Regions from separate parts of the Vreelandella sp. ssv genome, predicted to be linked through region 1. Evidence: riboswitches for the same ligand, from Rfam matches in the RefSeq annotation. Region 1 holds a riboswitch; the other holds the start of a gene.
What was found. A riboswitch is a leader RNA that binds a small molecule or an ion and turns the genes downstream of it on or off. The one in region 1 is predicted to bind thiamine pyrophosphate.
Positions count from the first base shown of each region.

Region 2: it holds a riboswitch for thiamine pyrophosphate, as region 1 does, so the genes downstream of both, AC5TBW_RS13410 (SLC5/6 family protein) here and tenA (thiaminase II) in region 1, are expected to answer to the same signal.

Region 1 is NZ_CM182545.1:982,384-986,597, reverse strand. Features, by position in the region: gene AC5TBW_RS04580 (MFS transporter permease) at 1-250, shown strand, start outside; gene AC5TBW_RS04575 (hypothetical protein) at 319-828, opposite strand; gene AC5TBW_RS04570 (DUF262 domain-containing protein) at 830-1,915, opposite strand; TPP riboswitch at 2,174-2,330, shown strand; gene tenA (thiaminase II) at 2,421-3,089, shown strand; gene thiC (phosphomethylpyrimidine synthase ThiC) at 3,117-4,214, shown strand, end outside.
Region 2 is NZ_CM182545.1:2,931,845-2,936,058, reverse strand. Features, by position in the region: gene AC5TBW_RS13425 (CoA-acylating methylmalonate-semialdehyde dehydrogenase) at 1-276, shown strand, start outside; gene AC5TBW_RS13420 (hypothetical protein) at 373-1,065, opposite strand; gene AC5TBW_RS13415 (peroxidase-related enzyme) at 1,244-1,846, shown strand; TPP riboswitch at 1,890-1,996, shown strand; gene AC5TBW_RS13410 (SLC5/6 family protein) at 1,986-3,374, shown strand; gene AC5TBW_RS13405 (diguanylate cyclase domain-containing protein) at 3,431-4,214, shown strand, end outside.

The DNA of each region.
Region 1 (4,214 bases):
CGGCGGCTCCTGGTATCAGGCAGAAGTGTTCGGCATTCATGCCGACCCCACGGCGGTTACCACGCTGGGCTTGGTGCTAATCATGTTGCGGGGTTTCGCTCTCTGGATCGCCATCATCATTCCAGCGCTATGGCTAGTGGTTTCAGGCCTAACGTTGCAAGCGCTGGATTCGGGGGGCGTTGCCGTACTGTTCGCTATACTGGTGATCTCACTGGTTGGGCTGATCTGGAAAAGCATTGAGTTCAAGTGATGATGCCCAGCGCTGACTCAGCCAGTGCGGAGTATTGGCTGTCGTGCTGCCGCTGTTTGTTAGCTGCATTAAAGCTTAGCGACATATGAATAAATCTCTTTCGCAATGGGATGGATTTCTTCTAATCTAGATCGAGTAATAGAGGGCGCAGGATATGTTCGAGTCGCATTCTGAGCCCATGTATGTGCCGCACTATCACGATCCCGTTTAACTGCTTCCAACTCACTAATTAGAATTGAAAGATTTCCGGTTTTATCAAGTTCTTTTTCTATTTTTTCCATAGCTACTAAGCCAATTGCTCTAATTAGCATTGGCCTAAAGTTTTCCTTATACTGGAATCCATGATTATTTCCAATAACCGAATTTTCAAGCATTTGCTTATAGGGATGGCTTTTTAACTTTGTTTTTACAGCTCGCCTCACAATGTTATCAAATGCCTCTTCGATCCATCCACAGTATTCTAGTATTGCCAACTTTGAGTAATAAATTGATTCATCAACACTCGAACAAAGCATGGCACCATTGTACCTATCATCTAAGTCCTTAAGTGTTCGATAAATATGTTTTTTAACAATCATATCAGCTAAATAACTCAATTGACTTAGATATTCTGGCTTTAACTTTATCTGTCGCGGCCAACCCCTCGCTTAAGCTTTCTATTGAGAAATTTTCATCCTCCCTTAATGTCTTATAACGAGCAGATAGCTCCTCATTTGATTCATCTTCTAACGCATCTATATTTCTATATATACCTACAAATAGCGCTTCAACTGTTGACTTGCTCAATTTTGGAAGCTGCACTCCATCAAGTATTTTCCTATATAAAAGGGCAATAGAGCGGTTAATTCTATCGAATTTTGACTCTATTTCGTTTTCAGTAATTTTTTTCTTAGAATCCATATATTCATTAAGATACTTCGCTAGCCGACCATTATATTTTTCGAACGTATCAGCAAACGTGAATATTCTTAGGAATAACTCTTCGTATGCATATCGGTATGTTTTTTCTTCTTCGAGGCCAAATAGATCTCTAGTCTCTTTTTGTGAAACAATTTCTTTCAGCATTTCATTAAATGCACCTGCATATATGCAGTTACGGATTTCTTGGTTACTGAGCTTATTACCTCCGGTATTAAGGCGATGAAAAATCGTAAACAAATAATTTAAATGCGACTTTTTAGAATAATCACATCTTAGAACAGTCACAGGGATAGTTAGGTTCTCTATACGACTGTATATCTCAAAATGTTTATCTTTTAAATAACCAGACGTCCTTCCTGATATTCTCGAGTCAATATCTTCTAGTTTGGAAAGCCTCCACTGCTCGTCTGTCAAAAACTTGATAATGCTAGAAATTCTTTGTAATCCATCAATCATAAGCCTTTTTTCAGTTTTATAATCAAGGCTTAGACACATACTAGGAATCGGGAGCTGTTTAACTAGTGAGTCGATAAATCTTGTCTGGGCAGGGTTCGACCAAACAACATCACGCTGGAAGTCTGGTTTAATAATTAGTTGCCCTGCTTTATGCATTCTAACAAGGTCCGCACAAGACCTTAGCTCGTTGAAAGCTACAATGTCAGAAGGCGGAGTTTCAGAGTAGTCCTCTGACTCCTCTTGCTCGGCTTCTGCTCTTTCGATTTTTTCATTGTATTCTTCAGCCATGTAAAATTCTCCACCTCAATATTCGAAAATCGGTCTCTATTAGCTAATATCAATTATAAACCCCGCTACCAAACCCCAATAAACGAGTCGGCACATTTATTGGGGTTTGGTATCCGCCTAATTTGACTCTACCCCATTGATTCCATTGAGAGCAAAGCCAATTTTGGCAGAATACCTAAAACTCTTGTTCTGCGCGCATTGCCATCTCTAATCAAGCCCCTTGCATCTCCCCCACCCGCCTCCTACACTCCACCAACGAACAGCTTGACGGGGTGCCGGTGATATCCGGCTGAGATGGCGCAGGGTTAGCATTTTTGCTACCGAGCGCTGGTCCCGCTGAACCTGATCCGGCTAATGCGCTGCTTAGATAATATGCAGCGCGGGTACCGGCGTAGGGATCAAGCGATGGCCTTGGCTAGCTCTCTTTCACGATCGCACGCCACCTTCCGCGCCATTTCCTCGATCTTATTCGCCTGCCCTCCAGATCATTACCACCGGAGGCATCATGGGCTACCGCTTTACTGATCTCACCACCGCCTGCCAGCAAGATTGGCGTGCCTATATTGAGCACGATTTTGTGCGCCAGTTGGGCAATGCCACGCTGCCTGAGGCGTCGTTTCGCCACTACTTAAAGCAGGACTACCTGTTTTTAATTCACTTCGCCCGCGCCTACGCGCTGGCTGTCTATAAAAGCCCCACCCTTGCCGATCTTCGCCAAGCCCATGAAGGCTTAAAAGCCATCGTGGATGTGGAGTTGGGCCTGCACGTGGGGTTTTGTCAGGAGTGGGGGATTTCCGAGCAAGAACTGGCGGAGCTTCCCGAAGCCAGGGCCACTCTGGCCTACACCCGCTATGTGTTGGATACCGGCAACCGCGGCGACTTGCTCGATTTGCACGTGGCGTTGGCCCCCTGCCTGGTTGGCTACGGCGAAATCGCCAACTGGCTGAACGCCCAGCCTTCTACCCTGCGCGGTAGCCAAAACCCGTTTGACGCCTGGATTGCCATGTACGAAGGCGACGAGTTTCAGGCCGCCATGCAGGCGGAGCTTGAATGGCTAAACGCTCGCCTTGCCGACGTTACCCCTGCCCGCTTTACCGAGCTGAGCAAGATCTTCCGCGATGCCACCCGCCTGGAAATCGACTTCTGGCAGATGGGCCTAGACCTCTCTGAATAGTGGTCAACAACTACAAGGAACCGATACATGAGCAAGACTAGCCACTTTTTAGCCGAAACCGCCCAAGTCGATGCCGCCGCCATTCAGCCACTGCCCGGCTCGCGGAAGGTTTACATCGAAGGCTCCCAGCCGGATATTCGCGTCCCGTTTAGGGAGATCACCCTGTCACCGACCAAAACCACCGGTATCGATGAAGAGAACCCGCCGCTGCTGGTGTACGACACTTCCGGCCCTTACACCGACCCCGATGCCCAGATTGATCTGCGCCGCGGGCTGCCGGAACTACGCCGCGCCTGGATTGAGGCGCGGGACGACACCGAATTTCTCTCAGGCCCTACGTCTGATTACGGCAACCGCCGCGCCAACGACCCGATGCTTGCCCAGCTGCGCTTTGATTTAACCCGCACGCCGCGCCGCGCAAAAGCAGGCAAGAACGTCACCCAGCTGCACTACGCCCGCCAGGGCATTATTACGCCAGAAATGGAGTTTATTGCCCTGCGGGAAAACCAGCGTCGCCAAACGCTGGGTACCGCTGAAGTTGAGCGGATTCTGGGCCACCAGCACAAAGGCCAGAGCTTTGGCGCCAGCCTGCCGGAAGAGATCACCCCTGAATTCGTGCGTGATGAAGTCGCCCGCGGGCGGGCGATCATTCCCAATAACATCAACCACCCAGAAAGCGAGCCGATGATTATTGGCCGCAACTTTCTGGTCAAGATTAACGGCAACTTGGGTAACTCGGCTGTCACGTCTTCCATTGAGGAGGAAGTGGATAAGATGACCTGGGGTATCCGCTGGGGCGCGGATACCATCATGGATCTCTCCACCGGGCAGAACATCCACGAAACCCGCGAGTGGATTCTGCGCAACTCTCCGGTGCCGATTGGCACGGTGCCTATCTATCAGGCGCTGGAGAAGGTTAAAGGCGTGGCCGAAGACCTCACCTGGGAAGTCTTCCGCGATACGCTGATCGAGCAGGCCGAACAGGGTGTGGACTACTTCACCATTCATGCGGGGGTGCTGCTGCGCTATGTGCCGCTCACCGCCAAGCGGGTCACCGGCATTGTCAGCCGCGGCGGCTCGATCATGGCCAAGTGGTGTTTGTACCATCACCAGGAGAGCTTTCTG
Region 2 (4,214 bases), 1.9 Mb from region 1:
AATGGCAATGGTACCTCTATCTTTACCAACTCAGGCTGGATCGCAAGGCGTTTTGAGACGGATATCGATGTTGGTCAAATTGGGATTAACGTGCCGATTCCCGTGCCCGTTGCGTACTTCAGCTTCACCGGATCGAGGGCATCAAAGTTGGGGGATTTAGGACCCAACGGCAAACAGGCGATTGCTTTCTGGACGCAAACGAAAACCGTAACGGCGCGTTGGTTTGAACCTGAGAATGTCTCCAGCGGTATCAATAGTACGATTTCGCTTGGCTAATTGAAGCAATGTTAATTCCTGCATACTGGCCCTGCTTTAAGCGGGGCCAACTAAAAGCAGGCGGTGGACAGGGCCAATGAAACGATATTGCGTCCTTTAAAAGTTATCAAACAGGGGCAGGCTTTCCTCAAGCAATTGTTCTATCGGACCGAGTTGGCTTTCGTGTAAAACCAGTAAGGAAGGTTCGCTCTTGAAGTGTGGCCCTGGTGGCACGAGTAGCGCGAACTCACCCTCTTCGAGGTGAAATTCATGTATCTCTCGCATACCAAGGGGGGTAATACACTGAGCACAGCGATAAGTGTCGTCTTCGCCATAAACAAGGCGGTGATACATTTTAAACAGTGTATATAGCGCCAAGCCACCCTCAAACGCTTGCCATCGTGCTGGCGAGTTGCGGATGTCATTAGGGAAACTTTGGCCCTCAGCTTCGGCGTCGGCGATTGCATCTTTTAAAGGGGCGGCAAGTATGGCGGTATTGTCTGCGGGTAGCCGTGTATTGTGCTTGGAGGCGTGTTCAAAATCCTGCACTGCGCGCTTGAAGTCAGGGACCCCTGTGAGTGGGTAGTCGACATGCTGAAGGTCTTCCGGCTCAAAACCACCATTCTCCCAACCATGAATCACCCGCAGTGTCATTTGCCCCCGAGTCATTGGTCGAGCAAGGAGCATATGCAGCATGATACGAATATGTAACTGACGCTCGTCAGTATCATTTTCAAACGCTTGGTAGGGGTCAGCAAACAGCTCGTTTAGACGACCGGGGGTATGTTCCTTGGCTTCGTTATGACTCATGGCAGTGTCCCTTTGAGCGAACTGTTTATTAAGAGTGGTGCGCGGTTTTTATCACAGATCGATAGTTCAGTATGGCGAGCAGGACGGTTGATTAAAAGTCACTTAAATTAGCTTTTTGTTACTCAACCGCGAAGCCGTTTTTTATGAGATGGTTAAACTTAACAATAAAGAGGTGGTTATGTCTGCTCCATTAAGTCGCTTTAATGTGCCTGCCACGTTGGATGACCTTCCAGAAGATATTCGTACCACGATTTTAGCTGTCCAGGAAAAAGCAGGGTTTGTGCCCAATGTGTTTCTAATGTTGGCCCACCGCCCAGCCGAGTTTCGTGCTTTCTTTGCCTATCATGATGCACTAATGGAGCGTGAGTCGGACTCGCTCACTAAAGCAGAAAAAGAGATGATCGTCGTCGCCACCAGTGCGCGTAACCGATGTTTGTATTGCGTCGTAGCGCACGGCGCCTTGGTGCGAATTTACAGTAAAAACCCGCTGCTTGCCGACCAGGTCGCGATTAATCATTGCGTGGCGCCGATTAGCGAGCGCCATCGGGTGATGCTTGATTTTGCGATGCACTGCGCTATCGATGTCGGTGAAATGACGGACGAGTGGCTCACACGCCTCCTGGCGGTAGGCTTTAGCCAGGAGGATTGCTGGGATATTGGCGCCATCGCGGCATTTTTTGGCTTGTCGAACCGCTTGGTGACACTCGCGGGAACACCGCCCAATGAGGAGTTTTACTTAATGGGGCGTGTACCCCGCCATGATGCTGCAGGCTCTGCTTAAGCTTTACTAAGGCGCTTTTATCATTGAGGATAGCGCCTCCATTCACTGTCGCCAGGGGAGCCGTGTCATAAAGGCTGAGAATGCGTATCGCGCAGACCCTGGAACCTGATCCGGTTAGTACCGGCGGAGGAAGTGCGACATGCTTTACCTGACGTCAGCCGTGCTTGGCGCGGCGCTTTGCTGCTTTGTTTATTTAGGTCTCCGTGCTCGCTGGGTAGATGGTCCGCTGGATGACTACGTCACTGCCCGTAACTCGCAAACCGCCTCTACCCTTGGGCTCTCATTTCTCGCATCCGGAATGGGTGCATGGATCCTTTTTGCGCCACCTGAAATTGGTGCATTCGTTGGCCCCCTTGCATTAGCAGGTTATGCACTGGGGTCAGCGCTACCGTTTATTGTATTAGGACTGTATGGGCCGAAGATCCGCCGTGCTCTTCCTGAGGGGCGCAGTATCGCCGAGTTTGCTGAAGCCTGCTATGGCTTGGGCGTGAGGCGCTGGGTAACTCTGGTCTCGGTTGGCTATATGGCCTGCTTTTTAGCCGCTGAGCTAACCGCTATTGGTGCGATCACCGCGCTACTATCCGATGTACCACCTGCGCTGGTGATTATAGGGGTTGCCCTTACCACTCTGGTTTATACGGCGGTTGGGGGACTGCGCGCTAGCCTTGCCACGGACCGTTGGCAAGCATGGCTATTGCTGGCGCTACTGTTGGCGGTGGCGAGCGTCACGTTGTGGCGGTTGCCTGCCATGCCTAGCGAGACAACACTGCCGTCTATTCCTGTTGCCGGTGCACTCAGCGTCGCGTTAACGCTGGTGATCGCAGTCACGGCGGCTAATCTCTTCCACCAAGGGTATTGGCAACGCGTATGGGCTGCGCGTGACGATCAAAGTCTGGGGCGTGGGGCATGGCTAGGCGGCGCCATGACGGTTGTTGTCGTTATGTTGATTGGCGGTCTGGGTATGTTGGCCGCGATGAGCGGTATGTCATTAGGGGAGCCGCCGATGCCATTTTTTGCCCTGCTAAGTGATGCTCCCATTTGGCTGACGCTACCTTCCCTTGTGTTGGCGGTGACCTTGGTAGCCTCCAGCGTTGATACGTTACAAAATGGTATTGCCTCGCTCGTCGTCACGCGCAGCGAGGGGCGGGGCGTTTCACTGACCACTGCTCGTTGGGTCACGATTGCTCTGATGATTCCGGTCGTAGTGATTGCCTTGCAGGGGTTATCCGTTCTGCGACTCTTCCTTATTGCTGACTTGCTGTGTGCCGCCATTGTGGTGCCCGTTCTGTTGGGTCTATGGCCGCGAATGACCCCAGTAGCAGCTATTGCGGGGGGCATTGCAGGATTATTGGGGGCAATTATTCCTGAAGGAATAAGTCAAGGCAGTCTTATCGCGGGCGTAGTGGCTGCCAGTTTTCCGGGCAGTATCCCCACCTTAGGGCCATTCGTTGGCGCATTAGCAGCCTCAACGCTGGTCAGTCTGTTGCTGGCTAATATGACTAAAAAAGCAGTAAGTATTAAGCATTAAAGTACTGGTCGCGATATGCTGGCAGATATACACCTGCCTCAATGGGTGACATAACAATGAGCTACCCCATAGCATCTGATGAAGCGGCGCGGTTAGCCGCTCTTTATGAGCTTGAGCTGCTGGATACTCCGGATGAACCCGCCTTTGACCGCGTCACAAGGCTGGTGACCCAGTTGCTGAACGTGCCGATATCAACGATAACGTTAATTGATGCCGAACGTCAGTGGATTAAGTCTCGTGTCGGCATAGAAACTCGCGAGACATCTCGTGATGTGGCTTTCTGTGCTTACACGGTGACTGCCTCAGAGCCGTTAATCGTTGAAGATGCTCGCCAGGATCCCCGCTTTGCGCAAAATCCTCATGTGACGGCTACTAAGGGTATTCGCTTTTACGCGGGCATTCCCTTGAGTACCTCCAGTGGGCTCGCGTTGGGATCACTCTGTGCAATCGATACCCAGCCTCGTGTACTTAGTCAGAACGAGCTGGCGGCATTAAAGGATTTAGCGGCAATAGTCACAGATGAGATTCGTCTGCGTGAGCGGCTGATCAGAGAAAGAAAAAAAACTCATGCATCTCAGCTAGCGCTGAATGAGTTACACCGCAGTATGGAGAGCCAAATTGAGCGGCGTACTAATGAGCTCAATCTTGTTATCGAATCTGCCTATGACGCCTATATCAGTCTTGATGGAGAAGGCGTCATTCTGGATTGGAATCGCGCTGCAGAGATAATGTTTGGTTGGCCACGCAAAGCGGTGCTGGCAAGGTCGATCACCCAACGACTGTTCCCCAATGGCTTGCCAATCGATAGTGATCAGGTTCCTATCACCTATACGGCTCGGC